3 regions of the Bacillus nitratireducens genome follow, and region 1 is predicted to be linked to each of the others. Evidence: riboswitches for the same ligand, from Rfam matches in the RefSeq annotation. Region 1 holds a riboswitch; each other region holds the start of a gene.

Region 1 (7,131 bases):
GGATCGTGTTTACAAATAGAATCAGCCATTTTTTCTGCTAATTCTTCGTTGAATAAAAATTTTAGTGGAACATATTTGCCCATTTTTTCACCCCATTGGTCGGATAAAAACAATGTTTATTTTTTAATCGACAATCCATACACCAAAGTCTCACTGGGAGTCGTAATACTAAAACCTGTCGTTTTATAATCAAGTTTCACGGTATCACCAGTGTAGTCTTTCGTAAATGAATCCATTTGTACGATAAGCTCCGCATCTTCATATACAACATCATCTGCATGATATGTATCCCAAATTAAATCGACATCAACGAAAATGCTACAAGAGTTTGTCATTGTCCCTCTAATGCGAATAATCTTTTTGTCTTCACGTTCTAATCTATGTATAGCAACTTTTGCTTCATCAGTAATACGAATGTTCATGTGATCCCAACCTTTAAGTGTATTTACTTTATTATTGCAAAAAGATAAGAAATAGGGAAGTAAATGGGATTGTAATAAAAAAACGAGCAAACAAATTTGTTTGCTCGTTTTGCTATACTCTATTTTAGTTCACATTTATCAAGTGGAATTACTTTCGTTTTCTTAGTAAATTTATATCCTAACCATAGTACTAAGAAGAGTGGTAAACCGATATAAGAAACGAGTACACCGTTCCAATCGATAGATGCTCCCATAAATGCGCCGTAGTTTTGTCCTAAAATAACGATAACACAAAGTGTAAATGCAAAGATTGGACCGAACGGGAACCATTTTGCTCTATACGGTAAATCTTTTAAATCTTTTCCTTGTGCAACATAAGCTTTTCGGAAACGGTAATGACTAATAGCAATTCCTACCCAAGCAATAAACCCTGACATTCCAGAAGCATTTAATAACCAAATGTATACAACACCGTCACCGTATAAAGAAGCGATGAAAGCGACGCTACCAACTACTGATGTTGCGATTAATGCGTTAACAGGTACACCGCGGCTATCTAATTTGCCTAAGAACTTTGGTGCTTTTCCTTGACGAGCTAAATCCCAAAGCATACGAGTTGATGCGTACATTCCAGAGTTACCAGCAGATAGAACTGCAGTTAAAATAACAGCGTTCATAACAGAAGCAGCGAAGGCAACGCCCGCTTTTTCAAATACTAGTGTAAATGGACTTACTGTAACATCACTTGCTGCAAGGCTATCAGTCGTATAAGGAATTAATAAACCGATAACAAGAATTGCTAAAATGTAGAATAATATAATGCGCCAAAAGATAGAACGAATTGCTTTCGGTATATTGCGTTCTGGATCAGCAGTTTCACCAGCAGCCACTCCTAATAATTCAGTTCCTTGGAATGAGAAACCAGCTGCCATAAATACACCGATAATTGCCATGATGCCGCCATTAAATGGTGCATCTGCAACAGTGAAGTTTTTAAAACCAACAGCTTCACCGCCCATAATTCCAAAAATCATCATAAAACCGACAATTAAAAAGATAATAATAGTAACGACTTTAATAAGTGCGAACCAATATTCAGATTCACCAAAACCTTTAACAGATAAATAGTTTAAGAGAAAAATAATAGCTAAACAAAGTCCACTCCAAATAAGAGAAGGGGTATCTGGGAACCAAAATTTCATAATTAATGTTACGGCCGCTAGTTCAGCAGCGATCGTAATCGCCCAGTTATACCAATAATTCCATCCAAGTGCAAAACCAAGTGATGGATCAACAAATTTTGTTGCATAAGTGCTAAAAGATCCAGTAACAGGCATGTAAGCTGCGAGTTCTGCTAAGCTTGTCATTAAAAAATAAACCATAATTCCAATTGCGGCATATGCGACTAATGCACCGCCAGGACCAGCTGAATGGATAACACCACCACTGGCAAGAAATAATCCGGTACCGATTGTACCACCGAGAGAAATCATCGTAAGGTGACGAGATTTTAATCCGCGTTTTAATTCACCTTGTCCTTGTGTAGTTTGCGTTTTAGAGGTAGATTGATTTGTTGCGCTATTCATGTTCAACACTCCTTTTCTTGTAGGTTAGGAAGGAGCGGGGGAGAAAAATACAAAAAACCGCCAAAGTAATTAGGCGGAACGTTTCACAAATAACCACCCCATCATACCCTTCCGTTAAGATAGCACCCCACGTTTACACGGTAATTTTGTAAACGTGACAGTTCTGTTCCTTTCGGAGACAGCCCCAGCTCATATTTCCAGAGAAGAAATATAAACTTCGGCAACTTTTCCTTTCAAACGGAGTCAGTGACATTCTCTGTGTCTCGTCCATTTTACTTTTAAAAGTCGCAACCTCTACCTCATCGGATTGATGAGGATTTATATATTGCTAAGATATTTAATATATGGCAATTGTAATGACTTTCTGAATATATTGCAAGGAATTTTGTTAGGAAAAGTCAAAAAATATCGGTTATTGTATAGGAAACGCTTGCATAACTCCACCCGAACCTACTATTATGTAGCAATAAGCAAAGAAAAAATTGTTATACAAATGTTTCGCAAAAAATAATGAAAAACCCTTTAAAATTAAAAGAAAATTCAGAAAATATAATTCGACATAACTATCAGAAGGGGATTATTCCTTAAATTCGTTTCAAATAATAAGTATAAATCCGATAAATAGAATGAATATTCTTTTTATTTCTGATAAAATTGAGGTATTGTTTAATTGAAAAGGGGATATCATTATGAAATTAGAAACGGAAAGATTACATATAGTACCGTGTACAGAAGAATGGATTCAAATTGCGGATAATCAAGGATACAATAGTGGTCCGCATATGGTAGGATATATAGAAAATGTGAAACGAGATGCGGCTTCATTACCGTGGGGACCGTGGTATGTTATTCGAGAAGAGGATGACGTAGTTCTAGGTGATATAGGATTTAAAGGGAAACCAAACGAGGAACATACGGTAGAAATTGGTTACGGATTTATTGAGAAATATTGGAATAAAGGTTATGCAACAGAAGCAGTTAGTGAATTAATGAAATGGGCTTTTCAAACAGGCGAAGTGGAAACGATTACAGCAGAGACACTCCTTGATAACTATAGCTCCATTCGTGTATTAGAGAAATTACATATGAAAAGAGTAAATAGTACTGAAACGATGATCAATTGGAAAATAGATAAATAAAAGATACCGCTCGAAGTAAATCGGGCGGTATTATTATTAATTATGGTAGCATTTGTTTTTGATCTTTCGGATAGCCAGCTGTCGATTCGTTAGAACGATTGGAATGATTACGAACAGCAATGAAAATAGAAATAATAACGACAAGACCAACTGCAACGTAAGATAGTGAAATAATAGTTGGATCCACTTTAAATGTAGTAAGTAGTGTACGAATGTTTGTAAAGATTATAAGGCCACCAACTAATACGCCAAGTAAATGAGAAGGAACGATGCGTACTAGCCATGCAGCGATTGGTGCCGCAACGATACCACCGAGCATGAGAGAAAATACCCAAACCCAGCTTACTTGTTCCCAGCCAAGTGAAATGAAAAAGCCAATCGTTGCAGCGAGTGAAACAGGAAATTCACTCGTATCTACAGATCCAATAACTTTTCTAGCTTCATTTCCTCTTGCAAGAAGAACAGGTGTCGTAATCGGCCCCCAGCCACCACCACCAGTTGAATCGACGAATCCAGCGAATAAGCCAAGTGGTACAAGTTGTTTTGCAGACATACGTTTATTTGAAGCAACAATTTGTTTTTGAATGAGGAATCGTAATAAAATATAAACCCCTAAAGTAAATAAAAATATGGAAATGTACGGTTTAATTACATCACCAGGTAAATTGCTTAAAAAACATGCCCCAATAAATGCGCCAATTGCTCCTGGTAATGTAAGCCTAGAAACTGTATATTTATCAACGTTTCCAAATTTGATGTGAGATGCACCAGAAGCGGCAGTTGTAACAACTTCAGCTAAATGAACTGATGCCGATGCAACGGCTGGTGCGATACCAAACATTAATAATAGTGAGGTAGACGTTACCCCGTACGCCATACCAAGTGCACCATCGATCAATTGAGCGAAAAATCCGATAATAGCAAAGACAATTAATTTCTGCATAAATAATCCCCCTGTAATAATAAATGAAAAAGACACTTTTCCCGTATGAGAAAAGTGCCTTTGGTTTTTCCAATCAGCAATAATTAAATTTGTTTTATTATAATACATATTAATCGTATAAATCAACTAGGTTTTAAAGTTTTTGAATTGAATGAAAGAAAAATAAAATATACAATAAAAGGATGGAGAGAAAGGGGAGAAAGAATATGTTAGCATTTGACCATCTTGTTCATGCAGTGCATGGTACACCAGAGGAAGCGGCAAAACAAATGCAGGAGCTTGGATTTCATACTGCACTAGGCGGAGAGCATACGAACTGGGGTACTTGGAATAGTTTATGTTATTTTGATTTATCATATATAGAATTTTTAGCAGTTCAGCATGAAGAAAAAGCGAAAGAAGCAGAAAATCCATTAGTGCAGGAAACGGTTGTTAAATTGCAAAATGGAGAAGGGATGCTACAAATCGCAATTCGAACAAATGAAATTGAAGAACAAGCAGTGAATTTAAGCAAACATGGCTTACAAACGATTGGACCATTCGAAGGGAAACGTGTGAGAAAAGATGGCCGTCTTTTAGAATGGAAAATGTTATTTGTAAAGCAGGAAGAAAGTGGACCGAAATTACCTTTCTTTATACAGTGGAATGAAACGGATGAAGAAAGAAGAAACGATTTACGTAACATAGGAACAATCACTGAACATAAAAACAAAGTACAAGAAATTGAAACGATTCATTATGCGGTGAAAAGCGTTCGAGAAACAGTGCGGAAATGGAAAAAAGTAATGGAGCTAACTGCAAGCTCAGTCGTAAAAAATGAAGAATGGAATGCGGAATGTCAAAGTGTATCGTTTGGTGACATTCATGTGCAGTTTTGTGAACCAATTGGAGAAGGGCTAGTACTAGAACGTTTGAATCATCATGGTGAATATCCATTTGCAGTGGAGTTTAAAGGTGAAAATAAACGAGAGCATGAAGTGCTAGGTAGTTTGTACATATATGAATAGAGGTGAACTTTGTGGAAGAAATTTTAAGAGAGATAGAGAGAAAAATAGAGTGTCCTCGTATTGTGAAATGTACATCTATTACAAAAGGGTTTTCACATGAAGAGAAATATAAAGTTGAATTAGAGAATCGAGAAACGTATTTTGTCAAAGTGTGTGATTCTGCTAATTTTTAACGAAAACAAGAAGAATATACGTATATGAAACAGTTGGAGTCATTACATATCCCGACGCCAAAATTAATTCATTTCATAAGACTTGAAGAATTAAATAAATGCGTTCAAATATTTGAATGGATTAACGGTGTAAATGGAGAAGAGAGTTTAGGTAAGTTATCGGTGAAAGAGCAGTATGCTGCGGGGAAAAGAGCTGGAGAAGTTTTAAAGAGAATTCATGCAATAGAAAAAGAGAATGTCATTGATTCGTGGGAAACGTTTCGGTGGAACAAGTATGAGAGATACTTGAAAGCATTAGCAGAATTTGAGGTAGACTTTCTCGATATGAAGCCAGTATCAACCTTTGTAGAGGATCATAAAGACTTATTGAAAAATCGTCCTATCATATTTTTACACGATGATTACCACCCAGCAAATAGTATGATTCACAATAAGGAGTTTATCGTTATCGATTTTGGTGGATATGATTTTGGCGATCCAATACACGATTTTTATAACGTAGCGATTTTTACTACAAGAATAAGCAAACCATTTGCGGTTGGTCAAGTTCACGGTTATTGCGGAGGTGAACCTTCACTTCATTTTTGGAAACTGTATTCATTATATGCAGCAATGACATTCCCAGCGGATATCGTATGGACAAACCGAAGCACGCCACATTTAGTAGATGATATGAAAGAGAGATTAAACAGAATTTTAGAAGATCATAATCATTTTTCATCCTATATTCCGAAATGGTATCAATCACATCATGTGGATATAATAAACAATAGATAACGGAGGGGTTCATTTGGATAAAATAGCGGTAATTTCAGATGTTCATGGTAATATTCCGGCATTAGAATCTGTGCTGAAAGATATTAAATTAAGAGGAATCGAGCGCATTATTTGTCTTGGAGATTTAGTAGGAAAGGGTCCTCATTCTAGCGAAGTAATTGAAATCATTCGTAAAGAGTGTGAAGGAGTTGTTATGGGGAACTGGGATGATTTCATTACAAAACCGACTGAATTTGAATCGTTAAAATGGCATCAAAAACAATTGTCAGAAGAACAAAATGAGTATTTAAGAAGCTTACCATTTTCAATCGAATTTTTTATGAGCGGCAAACTCATTCGTATGTTCCACGCTTCACCAAGAAGTTTATATGAAAGAATTCAACCACATGCAACAAGAGAAGAGCGTATTAGTATGTTCGAAAATAGTGAGCTCACAGAGAATATAGAAGGGGAAAGAAAACCAGATGTCGTTTGCTACGGTGACGTTCACCAGGCGTATGTGCAAAATTTTAGAGGGAAAACGTTATGTAATGCTGGTAGCGTAGGAAATCCTCTTGAAATTACACAAGCTTCCTATTTAATTTTCGAAGGAACTTACAATGAAAAAGAAGCAGCGAGTTTTTCTATTCAACTCGTACGTGTACCGTATGATATTGAATTAGCAATTCGATTAGCGGAAGAACTCGATATGCCAGAAATCGAGGAATACAAGCAAGAATTACGGACTGCTTTGTATCGAGGGTTTAAGGGGAAGTAAGGAAAATATAATTCAATAAAAATATATCAATGATTTTTCAAAATATCGACTTACCAACAAACATTGATGAAGTTTATTTATTATAATTTTATTATGTAAACAGAATTACAGGAGGGAATGTCATGCTCCGAAAACAACGTATTAAAAACATTGTAGATCATATTTTTAAATTAAACTTAACCCATCCAATAAGAGTTGGAGTAAGTGGTATAACAGCTTCAGGAAAGACAACATTTGCAAATGAACTGGCAGAGGAAATGATAAAACGAGGAGTACAAGCAACACGCGCAAGCATTGATGATTTTCATAACCCGAGAGTGATTCGCT
Region 2 (7,131 bases), on a different contig from region 1:
GATGGTCTTTTATTCTGACGTGAAGAAAGTTATTTTGAATGAATTTCGCTCGTTATTTAAAGGGAAAAATATATATGATAAGAAGTGAGAAGAGGCCGTTATATTTCCTGGGAAAGGGTATTGTAAATAACTCGATTGTTTTATAATGATTTTTAGATGTAAAGAATATGTTAAAAAGCTGTTTGTATAGAGTCTTGAAATCTATGTGTAAAATGATAATAAAGTTATTTAATTTTAAAAGCCCAAACAAGCATAACCCCCGTTCTAAAGTTAGGACGGGGTTGAAAATCTAAGTTTTATTGAATAAGAATTTTCTTCAAATATTTTTACTTCAGTACTGTATATTTCAGTAAAGACTTTTGATAAAACATTACTTACTTATTTGTTACCGAGTTCTTCCGCTAAACCGATTAAAATTCCTTCGGTTCCACGAATGTAGCAGAGTCGATACGAGTCCTCGTACTGAACTACTTCGCCAACGAGCTGAGCACCATGCTTAGTAAGTCTGGATACCATTTCGTCAATGTCTTCAACGGTGAACATGACGCGCAGATAACCGAGGGCGTTTACAGGAGCTGTCCGATGATCTGCTATAGTAGGTGGGGTGAGGAATCGCGAAAGTTCAATTCGACTGTGGCCATCTGGTGTAACCATCATAGCAATCTCTACGCACTGAGAACCGAGTCCTGTTACGCGACCAGCCCATTCACCTTCGACAGTGGCTCGCCCTTCGAGGTTCAAGCCAATCTCCTCGAAGAAAGATATTGCGTCATCAAGGGATTCTACAACGATGCTGACATTGTCCATTCTTAGTAATTTGTTTTTTGTCATTGTCTTTATCTCCTTATGTGTAAAAATATATTAATTGATCATCCTCATAATTATACTATTAAAAAGTTACAAATTCCTTCTAAGCAAAAATACCTTGTCACAGTGTAGGAAAAAGTGACAAGGTGTTTTCGGGTATAGTATATACCATCTTGTTAACGAACAACACTTCGTAAAACATCTACTATTGAAATGTGCGCGAACTTTATTTCGTGAATGCTATCATGTTCAAGTGGTTTCAAGAACTTGATACTGTAGTTGCTATTCGATAAAATAACTTCGACTTCCCCACAAAATATTCCTATCCTGTACGCCATTAAATGGCCCGATTGTTGTAAACGACTTTATTTTAACGTAAATAACTTTCTTGTCACTCTATACAATGCAAACAGCTTTCTATTTATATAGGTAGGAAATAGATTCATATAATTTATTGTAAGTTTTACCGGTGGAAATTAGCTCATTTGCACTAAAGGCTCAATTTTCGCCATAAATGATTGATGTAGTGCTTCAACACCATCTACTAAGTGAATACGGTCAATTACAACTGATACTTTAATTTCCGATGTACTTACCATTTTAATATGAATACCGCCTTCTTTTAAAGTAGTAAACATATTCGCAGCGACACCTGGGTTAGATACCATACCTGATCCTACAATTGATACTTTTGCTAAATGGTTTTCATATTCTACAGATTCATAGTGAAGTGCTTCTTGATTTTGTTCCAATACTTCTAATGTTTCTCTTAAATCATTAGAATGGATTGAGAAAGAGAGGTGAACAGTTCCTTCATTTGTAATACTTTGAATAATAATATCTACATTAATATGTGCCGCTGCTAATGTAGAGAAAACTGTTGAAAGTGCACCTTGTTCTAATCCTTTAATTGTGACGCGTGTAATATTATCCTCAAATGCAATACCTTTAACGATTGATTGTTGTTCCATGTTACATTCTCCCCTTACAATTGTTCCGTTTTCTTGTTCCATACTTGATCGTACTTCTAAAACTACATTATGATTTTTAGCAAATTCAACAGCGCGTGGGTGTAACACGCCAGCACCGAGATTGGCAAGCTCTAACATTTCGTCATAAGAAATTTCATCTAATTTATAAGCATCTTGTACAACGCGTGGATCAGTCGTATATACGCCGGTTACATCCGTATAAATATCACATTTTTTTGCTTTTAATGCCGCTGCTAATGCAACAGCAGTCGTATCAGAACCACCGCGTCCAAGCGTTGTAATTTCATGCTTTTCACTAACTCCTTGGAAGCCAGCTACAATAACAATCGTACCTTCAGTAAGATAAGACTGAATTCGATCTGTATGAATGTCAGTAATCCGTGCACTACTATGTACAGATTCTGTCGTAATACCAGCTTGCCACCCTGTTAATGAAATTGCGTTATAACCTTTTGTTTGTAGTGCCATTGTTAATAATGAAATGGTTACTTGTTCTCCTGTAGATAGGAGCATATCCATTTCACGTTTACTTGGATTTTCAGTAATAGCGTTAGCAAGTGCGACAAGTTCATCTGTACTTTTTCCCATTGCTGAAACGACAGAGACAATGCTATGTCCTCGTTCATATTCTTCAATAATTAAATTTGCTACATGTTGAATGCGTTCGACGCTTCCAACAGAAGTACCGCCAAACTTTTGTACAATCGTTTCCATTACGAATTCCTTCTTTCGTCCATTTTTAAGAATAGGTTAGGACATATACAAATCCCAATATTCCTGTAGTTACCAGAGAGAAAAACAAAAAACACCATCTCAAATAAGTGAGGATGGTGCTGTTACAGGAAAAGGGAAACAGAAAACGGAGCTAATAAAAAAACCGCCAAAAAAGGAATATCATAAAAAATGATATCTCTTTTTTGTAGATAGCTCTTCACACGTACATGTCTGTACATATGACAGTTCTGTTTCTATTCGAAAACAGCCCCAATCGATAAATGCAGAGAAATTTATCAATTTCGGCAACACTTCCTTTCTTCTAAATTCATAGACATCTCTGTGTCTCCTTTAGAATACTTATAAGCGTTGCAACCTCTATCTCACGTTTTAGGCGAGAGTGTTTGATTTATGAAGTTGTTGGTAACATTTGTTTTATAATAATTTAAATTTTTCAGGGAATCAAGTGTTTTATATATTTTTTAAAAATTCCATCTTTTTTGGGGGGTAGTTTGTGAAAAGTGTAGCAAAATAAATTCATAGCATGTACATTAAATTTATAGTGCATAGGAGGTGGAAGAATGAAGGGGAAAAAGCCTATTTATGTTTCAGCAGAAATGAACACAACAATGGAAAAATTATGGGGATATACACAGGAACCAGATATACACACAGAATGGGATGCTCGCTTTACTGAAATTTCGTATTTAGAGAAAAAAGAAGGAGAACCGCAGAAGTTTTTATATAAAACTAAAATTGGATTTGGACTTGAAATAGCTGGTGAAGGGGAATCGATAGGAGAAATAAGAAAAGAAACGGGTGAACGGATTTCTTCTTTAAAATTTTGGACAGATAATAAATTATCACTTATTCAAATGGGGCGTGGTTATTGGAAGTATACACCGCGTAAAGAACATATTTATTTTGAGACGCAATATGATTATGATACAAGGTTTGGTCGTATAGGAAATATGATAGATCCATATGTTTTTCGACCCTTATTAGGTTGGGCGACAGCATGGAGTTTTGATGCTTTAAAATTATGGTTAGAAAAGGGACTTCATCCTAAGTTGCTAATTAGAAGAACAATGACGTATTGGCTCGTTTGCTTTCTATTTGCCTTCGTATGGTTATATCAAGGGATTGTACCAAAATTGATGTTTACTCATTCAGAAGAAGTAAAGATGCTTTCTGCACTAATCGGATCGAATGAAAGTAGTATTTTTATACTTAAAATAGTTGGATTTTTAGAAATAATATGGGGTGTTATGTGGCTATTGCCACTTCAAAAGCGAAAACTATTTATATTGCATATTATATTGTTGATAGTTTTAACATTAGCGGCAGGATCGACGAATATCGCTAGTTTTACGCAACCATTTAATCCAATTACATTAAACCTTCTTTTAATAGGGTTATCGATTGTCGGTTATATGAATTGCACTAATTTGCCAAGCGCAAAAAATTGCAAGAGGAAGAGAAAGGGATAAATGTATGGTTAATATTTATGAGAGATTATTAGGAGATACCTATAAAAATCTTCATCCAAAATTACAGAAGCGATATGCGATTACAGAAGAGAATAGTTTTACAGGAGAAGGGGAAATGGATGAAATTTACGGTGGCTCTTTTTTCGTTAAATTAATTTTGAAAATTGCATCGAAGTTTCGAATGTTTTTCTCTGAGCGAGGAAAGAAGGTGCCATTTACGATACATAATACCGCTGAGCGAGATGAACAGGGGAAAGAATTTGTACGGTGGAATCGTACTTTTTATTTTCATAATAAGAAAAGATATTTTAACGCTGTTATGCAGCTGGATGAAGAGAATAATGAAATTGTAGATTATTTTGGTGAGCCACATTTACTCGTTTCTACATTGAATTTTTATATTGATGAAAAGGGCGGGATGCATATTTCTTCAAAGAAACAATGGTTTTTTATGTTTGGAAGAAAAATACCGTTACCTAGATTTTTATACGGAGAGGCGAAAATTGTAGAAAGTTATGATGAAACACTACAATGCTTTCGAATTCATGTACAAGTACGAAATCCGTTAATTGGCTCACTATTTTCCTATAAGGGGACATTTGTGGAAAGGAAATATACGAGATGAAAAATATACTATTTGGGCTTGCTTGTTATATTATATTTCTAATATACGAGTGGTCGAATGTAAATCCTGTTGAAGCAATTATATTGTTATCTATTTTGTTATTTATACCGATGTCTTTTTGTATTATTGACAAGAAAAAAAGAAATGGATCGTATGTATTATTTTATAAATTTGTATCGTTTTTATATCCAATCGCAGCAATCAGTGCAATGCTAGCTTTCGTAACAAATCATTATTTATTTGCGTTACTTTGGTTTGTATATACAGGAATTGTTGCGTTATTTGGTATAAGTAGATTGCTAGAAAGAGGATTGAAACCGTTAGAGGAGACAGCTATCGATAGTGCGTTTATGTATTTGTTTTTAGGTGGTTTCTGGTTTTTTGCTTCTGTAGCAAAGCTTTCCATTATGCACTTTAGTTCCGACATTGTTTTGCTTACAGCTGCACACTTTCATTATTCGGCATTTCTATTGCCGTTATCAGCTGGTTTAATTGGGAGGAAAAGAGAAAAGAGAAGTAAAGTATATGATGCTATTATGTTTGTCATCGTCATTTCACCTATGACAGTTGCAATAGGAATTACGTACTCGAGGGTATTTGAATTTTTTGCAGTGTTCCTATATTTATGCGCTATTTATAGTTATGGGATTTATGTTTGGCGCACGAAATTTAATGCTATTAGTGCAAAGATTCTCCTGATCATATCTTCTAGCACACTCATGGTAACAATTATGTTTTCACTTATATATTCATATGGGAATTTGAAACATGTAATGACGATTACAATTGCACAAATGGTCTGGATTCACGGCGTGGTAAATGGAATTGGAGTAGCGTTACCAGCATTTGTTGGCTGGATGATTGAAAAGAGTACTCCGAATTATAAATATTATGGGAAACCAATGAGCAGGTTAAGAGGAACCGCGACAGTTGGTGAAGCATTTTTACATAACAGAAATTTAATAGATAGCAAGGAATACAAAGGTTTAGTTGATAAAATGAATGATTTTCATAGTGAGGCATTTGACGCGATAAAGATTCCTTTAAGTATTATTCGTTTTTATGAAAATACAAAAGAGTATCAGTTACAATCGCATATTAAATGGACTCGTTGGTTCCGCCCGGTTGCATTTTGTTATGCAAAAATGAGTAAGCGTGTAGGACAAATACATTTAGGAATGGGCGGCAAGTGGGAAACGATGCATGGTTCTATCATGGGGATAATAGATGAGAAGGATGGAAGAGAGAATGTAAGGGCTTGGCTAAGAAAAAATGAAGCAGGAGAATCTATTTTTGTAGCTCTTTACTCAAAACATACACATAAGAATGAGACGTATATGAATATTGGATTACCTTTACCATATTCGAATATGACGGGAGTTTTGAAATTATGTAATAAGAGTAATGATTTAATCATTACTAGTAAGCTGAGAAGAAATGGTAAGGGAGATGAAGGGATATACTTACATACTCGCTTCTTTACAATACGCTTACCATTAGCAGAGACTTTTATGATTAAAGAGGGCAAGGATCAAATATTAACAGCTAACCATCGAATGTGGATATTCGGAGTTAAGTTTTTAGAAATTGATTATGAGATTAAGAAAATAGAAGAGAAGTAAGAAAAGCTTGGAGAGATTCCAAGCTTTTTTATGTATGGGTAATTGTCATAGCAACTTGTTTATCTAAGTCTTGGTCCCAAACACGTTGAATTTCAAACGTACTTTTTTCAAAAAATAATGGGAATCTTTCTTTAAACCAATCTTGCATAGGAAGATTTAGTGCTGTATCGATTGGTACCCATAATAATTCGCCTTCAGGAGGATTCAAAAGGAGTTCACCTTCAAATGAATCTGTCCAATAATTAAATACCATATATCGAACATTTTCTTTCGGATTTACGTATTCATCTAATCCCTTAAAAGTTAAATTTGAAACAAGTAATCCAGTTTCTTCTTTTACTTCTCGTTTAGCAGCTTGAACGATACTTTCTGGGAAATCTACTTTACCACCAGGAGCGATGTAACCAGGGAAGCCTAGATGGTCAGGGCGTTTTATAAGTAAAACTTCATTATTTCGCTGGATCATACACATCGTGTAAATACGGTGTTCTATATCTTTCCAATTGTTGCTCATACGAATCTCTCCTCTTATAAAACCTTATAGTTTTTAACTATAGTTATATATGACAAAAAATACAATAATAATACAAAATTATACAAATTACAATTGACTATTACTAATTTTCAGAACTATAATTAGTCTGTTATATAAAAACATTGTACTTGAGAGGGGAATATATTCTATGAAAAATAGAATAATCGCAGCAGGAATAATCGCAGCTAGTATATTATCTTATTCACCTAGTAGTTTCGCACAAATAAAAACGTTTCCAGATGTCCAAGCAGGGCACTGGGCAGAAGATTCTATTAACTACTTAGCAGAAAAAGGCGCAGTTACAGGTAACGAGAAAGGAATGTTCGAGCCTGGAAAAGAGATTACT
Region 3 (7,131 bases), on a different contig from region 1:
GGGGAAACAATGGGGTTTTGGAGTATGCACCGAAATATAAAAATTAGAATTATAACTTCGTTTTTAACACGTACTGTGTCCACAATGATTTTTCCATTTATGGCAATTTACTTTTCAATAAAGTTAGGTAGTGCGATGGCTGGGGCTTTACTACTTATTAATGTAATAGCTTCATTAGTAATTGGTTTATACGGTGGATATGTTGGAGATCGGCTCGGTCGTAAAAAAGTAATGATTATCGGCCAAAGTATACAAGTCGTTTCCATTGCTTGTATGGGAATTGCAAACTCAGATTATGTAGATTCACCGTGGCTAACATTTGTGTTTATGTTAGTGAATAGTTTAGGATCTGGACTTATGAATCCAGCGACGGAAGCGATGTTAATAGATGTGAGTACACCTGAAAATCGAAAAGTGATGTACAGCATTAACTACTGGGCTATTAACTTATCAATTGCGATTGGAGCAATATTTGGCGGATTACTATTTGAGAACTATAGATTGCAGCTGTTTATCGGATTAACAGTTATTGCCGTTATTACTTTATATGTGATGGCTGTATATATGGAAGAAGTGTATGTCGCACGAAAAACGGTGGAGAAGAAAAATGTATTAAAAGATATGGCGGACAGTTATAAAGTCGTGATGAAAGATAGAGCGTTTTTAATTTTTTGCGCAGCAAGTATATGTACATTATCTTTAGAGTTTCAAATTAATAATTATTTAGGGATACGTTTGCAGAAGGAATTTGAAACGGTGCACTTTTTATTCGGGAATGGTTTTACGTTTGATTTAACAGGTATTCGAATGCTGAGCTGGATATCGGCGGAAAATACAATTTTGGTTGTGTTATGTTCAGCACTTCTTATTAAAATGCTGAAAAGCTTCAACGATTTGAAAATTTTATATGTAGGCTTATTCATTTATACAATTGGATTTACAATACTCGGAACGAGCAATAGCTTATGGATCTTATTAATCGCAGGGCTTTTCCAAACTGTAGGAGAGATGATGTATGTGCCGGTTCGTCAATCTATAATGGCGGACATGGTGCCGGATGAGGCGAGAGGTTCTTATATGGCGATAAACGGAATGGTCTTTCAAGTGGCGAAAATGAACGGTGCATTAGGTGTTATGCTAGGCTCGTTTATTGCATCTTGGGGCATGAGTGCTCTGTACTTTATTGTTGGTATGAGCAGTATTTTATTATTTATGAAGGCAATTGGGAAAGAGAAGTATGAGGATGAGAGGGAGGTTTCTCAGATTGGATAAAACTATATAAAAAGCGAACGAACTGGACTCGCTTTTTATATAATTTTTAAAACGGATCAACTTCAGCTAAGTTTGGAGTGGTACTAGGCTGTAGCAAAAGGTTTTTTAACGTTCCTACTTCAGAAAGTGCTACTAATATGTAGCCACTAATCAGTACAATAAGCCCAATGACGCGTAACGTTTGTAAGCTTACTTCACGATTATTCGTTTCCGTTGGATTTGGGGGCGTTGAAGGTGGATTGTTATTCATAAATAAGGCTCCCATCTTTTGTATTTATATATGTGTAAAAGCATGATTTAACTTATGGATAGGAATTATATAGTTATTTTCACTATATGAGAACTGCCTATGAAAAGTGATTAGAAATTTTGGGACGAAAAAAGAGGCTGTCTCAAAAAATCATTAAAGATGAAGAAATGTTTCATATGGTGTTAATTTTGTTTTTTACAAATAAAAAGGTTAACCAAAGTAGTTATTTAGCTACATTGGTTAACCTCTAATAATTATCCTAATATACGCAACGATTCTTCAATAAACGCTGGAATGTCCTCTGGTTGTCTACTTGTTACTAGCTGATTTTGGCATACAACCACTTCTTTATCATGAAAATTTCCACCGGCATTTTTCAAATCGACCTCAATGGATTTATATCCAGTCACATCGCGTCCTTCAAGTGTTTGTGCAGTGATGAGTAATTGGGGGCCGTGACAAATAGCAAAAACAGGTTTTTTCGCATCCATAAATGCTTTGCTAAAGCGAACAAAACGTTCATCTGCACGAAGTATATCTGGGGAAAATCCGCCTGGTATAAAGAGGGCATCAAAGTTCTCTGGAGAAACATCATCAATACTTTTATCAATCACGAGTTCACTTTTTCCTTGTTTACCGTGTACCGTTTTACCTTTTTCCATTTCAATAGTTGTTAATTTGTATCCCTTTTGATTAAAAGCTTCTACTGGCTCTGTGTATTCTGTGTCCTCGAAATAATCCGTTATTAAAATAGCAATTTTTTTACTCATTGCAATCAGCTCCTTATATTATATAATCGGTTCCAGAATTGTCCTTGAGCAACGCCTTTTATAAAGTGAAACTTTAATTCATATTTTTTCATTCCCTCCAGTTCCTTTGCCCTGTTAATTTAATAAATACCCTTTTTATTAGGACGTAAACATGTATTATCATTTTTGTATGTAAAAATCATAAAATATCGGTTGTTTCAGTGATTCTTGTTTGGGGAAGAAAAATAAAAAAGCCAAGGAGATAATTTATTTTCTCCTTGGCTTTTAAGATAATTCTTTTCGTTAAAACGAAGAAACGCGTTGCTTCGTTTTTGGTACAATAATAAATTTGATCCAAAGTACTCCGATTACCATAATAATCAAAGCATGTAGTAATTGTCCTGTGGCAATGAGTATAATACTTGAAAATACAATGAGTTGAATGCTTAGCAATATAAAGATTAAGCGGAGAAATTGATTCATTCGTTTTTCAGTATCAATTGGATATAATGCTACAATAATATTTCCTGAAAAATATTTCCACAGAGAACGAAGCTGCATAGAAATCATATATAGGACGATATAAGCGATAGCGCCTTTTACATATATATTCGGAATGAAATATAGAGCGAAAGCACCGATCAACCCTAAGCGAATATATATACCGAAATAATCATTACCGCGTAAAAATGCTAGTGTATGTAAATAGAAGAAAGTTGCTCGTTTTTTATGTAATAAAGGTTCAATCCAATTTGTAAGCCATTTTCTTTTATTTACTTGCTTATTCAGTTGCGGAACATCGGTGAAAATGCTAGCAAATTGATAGAAACGAACGTCCATTTTTTCTTCTTGTTCGATTATGTAATCCCACGGTATTCGTTTGGTAGGTTGTTTCTTCGTGTATAGAAGCAGGAAAGCAAGAAGTAAGAGTAGTCCGCATAATACGATCACATTTGCAGTATAAAACAGCATGTAAATGATCAGGGCGTTACAAGCAATGCGAATGATAAACCATATGCTTTTTTCATAACTATCACGCCACATCCAGTGTATGTATATGTTCCACGCTTTCGTAATCATTAAAACGATAAAGATTGTACATAAGAACGGTACAGTTAATTGTAATGATTGCATGGCAAGCGGTACGAGAATAAGGAACGTAAATAATAAAGGGAAAAGCTGAATGATGTAATTATATAGAAGAGATTTTTTAAAATAAGATGTTAATTTCTCTTCTAATGCAAGTAAATAGACAGCATCCGGTTTTTGAATAAATGTGCGAATGGGACATCTCATTATAATAAATGTAAGAACGGTCGTTATGAGTATTAAAGATATTCCTTTAGAAGGAGATGTTTTTAGAAATTGAGCATAATAATATGCACCAACGCATGAAATAAAGATGAAGCTATATAGTAAACCGTTAATCATACGTGCAAAGTATGTAATGATATTTTGAATATGTTGTTGGAAGCGACTGCTCCATAGTGATTCGATTGACATGTCTTTCACCTCTTTGTTCTATTATATATGTTTTATAAAAGAAAAAACGAGCAAATTGCGTTATGCAACTTGCTCGTTTTTCTTTTCGTTATTTTTTTTCTGATCACGATTCATTAATGGATAGAAAGCAAAGCCAATTGCGAATAAACCGATTCCGAGAAGGAACGTTTTTATATCGGATGCGCCGGTTTTAATAACCCATAGTGCATAGCAAAGTGCGATAACTGCGACTATACCATCTGTAATTCTTGCCCGCATTTCATTTTTATATGTTTCACCAGTTGCGACTAGTTTTAACTGGAAGATTGGTGAAACGAGATATGGAATGAGGTAGGCCAGTGTTGATACGGTAATAACGAATGTATAAGCTTCCGCAATTGTTCCTGATAATGTTGAGAATAAGAACACTTGCGACATAATGTTTGTTAATCGTAGTGAATGAATTGGACTACCTTTTTTATTTGTTTTTGCGAAGAAGGAAGGGAAGAAACCTTCTTTTGCTGCTTGATAAGGTACTTCTGAGCTTAATAAAATCCAACCTAATATTGAACCGAATAGGGAAGTAAGAGCAAGTAATGCCATAAGTTTCCCGCCCCCGTGACCCATTGCAGCGTTTAATGCATCTGCTAATGGACGTTCAGAAGCTTGTAATTTATCAACGTGAAGTACACCCATTGTTAAAATTGTAATTCCTAAATAAATTGCAACTGTTATTAATAAACCAGCAACAGTCGCGCGTTTTACCGTTTTGGGAGAAGTAGCTCGGTTTGATAAAAGAACCGCTGATTCAATCCCAATAAATGCCCAAAGCGTTGTAAGGGCCGCTAAATTTACTTGTGAAAGGAGACCGTGTGATACGCCTTCTTTATCGATCATCGGTGTGTACCATTGTCCAAACTTTGAAGCTTCGAACGCAAATAACGTAACGACAATGAATAGAAGGAATCCAGTTACTTTCGTTGTTGTTGCTAAGAAGTTTAGTTTCCCAGCTCCGCTTACACCGTTTGTTAATATTAAATGAGTTCCCCAAAGTAAGACGGAACAAATAGTAAATGTAATGAGCTTTCCAACTTCTATATCGAACGAGCCGATTGAAAATAATAGTCGCGTATCTTTCATAATCGGGAAGAAGAGTGATAAATATCCCGCGAAAGATGTAATGATGGCAACGTTACTTGCCCAGTTTGCAACCCAATATCCCCATACCATACTGAAACCAGCCATTTTCTTTCTTTTTGGTGTTGAGAATAAAGCATATGCATGACTTTGTGGTCCCGTTGTTAAATCAGGACGACGAATTGCTAAATTACCGAAAACAAGAGCTAGCATTAAAACACCAAACCCTGTTGTTAACCAAGCTAAAGTGACACCGAGTGGGCTTGCTGTTTGTGCTAACGTACTTGGCACCATGAAAATACCAGCGCCAACCATGTTACCGACAACGAAAGCTGTTAGTACCCAAAAGCCCCATTTTTTTTGTTGCATAGAAAATACCTCCAAAGTTAGTATAACCAAGTCAAGCGAGGAGATATGTATGTCTTCCAGATAAGGAAGAGAAGGTCCAAACAAAACAAAAAAAGCACGTAATCTGCCGCTACATGCTTTCTATCTTATAAGAAACCCACGACATACCTCTCGATAGCTCTCCACAAACGAAACGTTTGTGACAGTTCTGCACTTATTAAATGCAGACCCAGCAAGCGTGCATGGTGGACACGACTTACTTCGGCAATCATTCCTTTCTCATTTCTTCATCAATGCCACTACATCTCCTGAAATGATACTCTTAATGACTGCAACCTCTACCTCACCGAGATACGAATGAGGATTTAAATATTAAATTAACGTATTTAAGAGTAACAAATGTATTTTTATACGTCAATGGATATAGTAATAATCAGATTATAGAGAAGAGTTCGTTATTGAGAGGTTGGAGGGTTTGAGATGGATTCATTGAATAAATTCCAATAAGGAATTTACTTTTAATGGGAATGGGGATTGTTTAAATGATACGTGCTTATAGTGAAAAAGAAGATCGGATCGGGACATTGAATTTAATAAAAAGTATGGGGACAGAAGAAGAGATAGGTTCTTTAGATGATATTGTATCGAACTCCACGCATTTTCTTTTATATAACCAAAATGGGATTGAAGGATTCGCGTATTCATCCTTTTATACAAATAGTAATGGAGAGTCTATTGGTCAAATAAGTGTGTATGTGGAACCTGGTTCTCGCTTGAAAGGTATTGGTTCTGGATTATACAAGGCAATAGAAGATTTAATTTCTAAAATAAAACCGGATTTTGTGTGCACTTATATGAGAATAGAATCAGAAAATTGTATTGGTTTTGCTAAGAAAATGGGATTTGAAAGATGGTGGGGATCGCTTGAATTGATATATAAGGGAGGGAGTTTTCCTAAAACCGATCTCAAGTTTATTAAGTATGAAGATATATTTTTTAACCAGTTTGTAACAATGGTACAGGAATGTTATTACGAATTGCATGAAAGGAATGATATGAAGCCGTATCTTGCCTCGGAAGATAGTATAAAGAAATACAAATTGAACAATGAAAGTAATGTGTATGTAGCTTTAGAAAATGAGCAGCTAGTTGCATCAGTTACAGTAGGGGAAGGGACAATAGAGAATTTAATAGTTGCACAAAGTCATCAAGGAAATGGATATGGGCGTAAAGCTTTACAATTTGGTATGAACAAGTTGTTAGAAGGCGGGTATGAAGATATTAGACTCTGTTATATAGAAGGAAATGAAAGTGCTGAGAGGTTATACAAATCTGTAGGGTTTAAGCCGTTTCATAATACGCAGGTGTATCGGAAATTTAAAAAGCAGCTGATCTAAATACTAGATCAGCTGCTACATATAAGATTAAACTAAGTTTAATACAGTTACTTTTTCACGTGTCATAGACTCAAGGCTCTTGCGAATACCTTGTGCGCCCATACCTGAACCTTTTACACCGATGAATGGGAAGTGGTCAGGGCCGCGCTCTGTGCGTCCGTTAATTTGAACAGAACCAGTTTCGATTTTGTTAGCAATTGCAAATGCTTTGTTAATGTCTTTTGTGAAGACACTTGCTTGCAGACCGAACTCTGATTTGTTAGCAATTTCAATCGCTTGTTCGTCAGAAGAAACACGGATGATTGGAAGGATTGGGCCAAATGGCTCTTCCCAAGCAACTTTCATTTCTTCTGTTACGTGGTCGATTAATGTTGGGTAAATTAAGTTGCGCTCACGTTTGTTACCGATAACGATTGTTGCACCTTTTTCAACAGCGTCGTCAACTAAGCCTTGAACGAAGTCAGCAGATTTATCGTCGATTAATGGAACGATTGTG

What was found. A riboswitch is a leader RNA that binds a small molecule or an ion and turns the genes downstream of it on or off. The one in region 1 is predicted to bind lysine.
Region 2: it holds a riboswitch for lysine, as region 1 does, so the genes downstream of both, Q3V31_RS02410 (aspartate kinase) here and Q3V31_RS15750 (amino acid permease) in region 1, are expected to answer to the same signal.
Region 3: it holds a riboswitch for lysine, as region 1 does, so the genes downstream of both, Q3V31_RS22715 (amino acid permease) here and Q3V31_RS15750 (amino acid permease) in region 1, are expected to answer to the same signal.

The regions. Positions count from the first base shown of each region.
Region 1 covers NZ_JAUMJO010000004.1:42,199-49,329, forward strand. The annotation lists gene Q3V31_RS15740 (DNA alkylation repair protein) at 1-83, opposite strand, end outside; gene Q3V31_RS15745 (iron-sulfur cluster biosynthesis family protein) at 117-422, opposite strand; gene Q3V31_RS15750 (amino acid permease) at 542-2,008, opposite strand; lysine riboswitch at 2,121-2,313, opposite strand; gene Q3V31_RS15755 (GNAT family N-acetyltransferase) at 2,698-3,147, shown strand; gene Q3V31_RS15760 (sulfite exporter TauE/SafE family protein) at 3,188-4,198, opposite strand; gene Q3V31_RS15765 (VOC family protein) at 4,297-5,097, shown strand; partial or broken gene Q3V31_RS15770 (aminoglycoside phosphotransferase family protein) at 5,109-6,047, shown strand; gene Q3V31_RS15775 (metallophosphoesterase family protein) at 6,061-6,804, shown strand; gene Q3V31_RS15780 (nucleoside/nucleotide kinase family protein) at 6,927-7,131, shown strand, end outside.
Region 2 covers NZ_JAUMJO010000001.1:455,588-462,718, reverse strand. The annotation lists partial or broken gene Q3V31_RS02420 (helix-turn-helix domain-containing protein) at 1-88, shown strand, start outside; gene Q3V31_RS02415 (VOC family protein) at 379-831, opposite strand; gene Q3V31_RS02410 (aspartate kinase) at 1,284-2,513, opposite strand; lysine riboswitch at 2,716-2,902, opposite strand; gene Q3V31_RS02405 (DoxX-like family protein) at 3,095-4,003, shown strand; gene Q3V31_RS02400 (DUF4166 domain-containing protein) at 4,008-4,628, shown strand; gene Q3V31_RS02395 (YndJ family protein) at 4,625-6,250, shown strand; gene Q3V31_RS02390 (8-oxo-dGTP diphosphatase) at 6,279-6,764, opposite strand; gene Q3V31_RS02385 (N-acetylmuramoyl-L-alanine amidase) at 6,934-7,131, shown strand, end outside.
Region 3 covers NZ_JAUMJO010000006.1:156,639-163,769, reverse strand. The annotation lists gene Q3V31_RS22735 (MDR family MFS transporter) at 10-1,272, shown strand; gene Q3V31_RS22730 (hypothetical protein) at 1,319-1,522, opposite strand; gene Q3V31_RS22725 (type 1 glutamine amidotransferase domain-containing protein) at 1,777-2,292, opposite strand; gene Q3V31_RS22720 (ABC transporter permease) at 2,575-3,774, opposite strand; gene Q3V31_RS22715 (amino acid permease) at 3,835-5,259, opposite strand; lysine riboswitch at 5,406-5,587, opposite strand; gene Q3V31_RS22710 (GNAT family N-acetyltransferase) at 5,781-6,635, shown strand; gene gapN (NADP-dependent glyceraldehyde-3-phosphate dehydrogenase) at 6,663-7,131, opposite strand, start outside.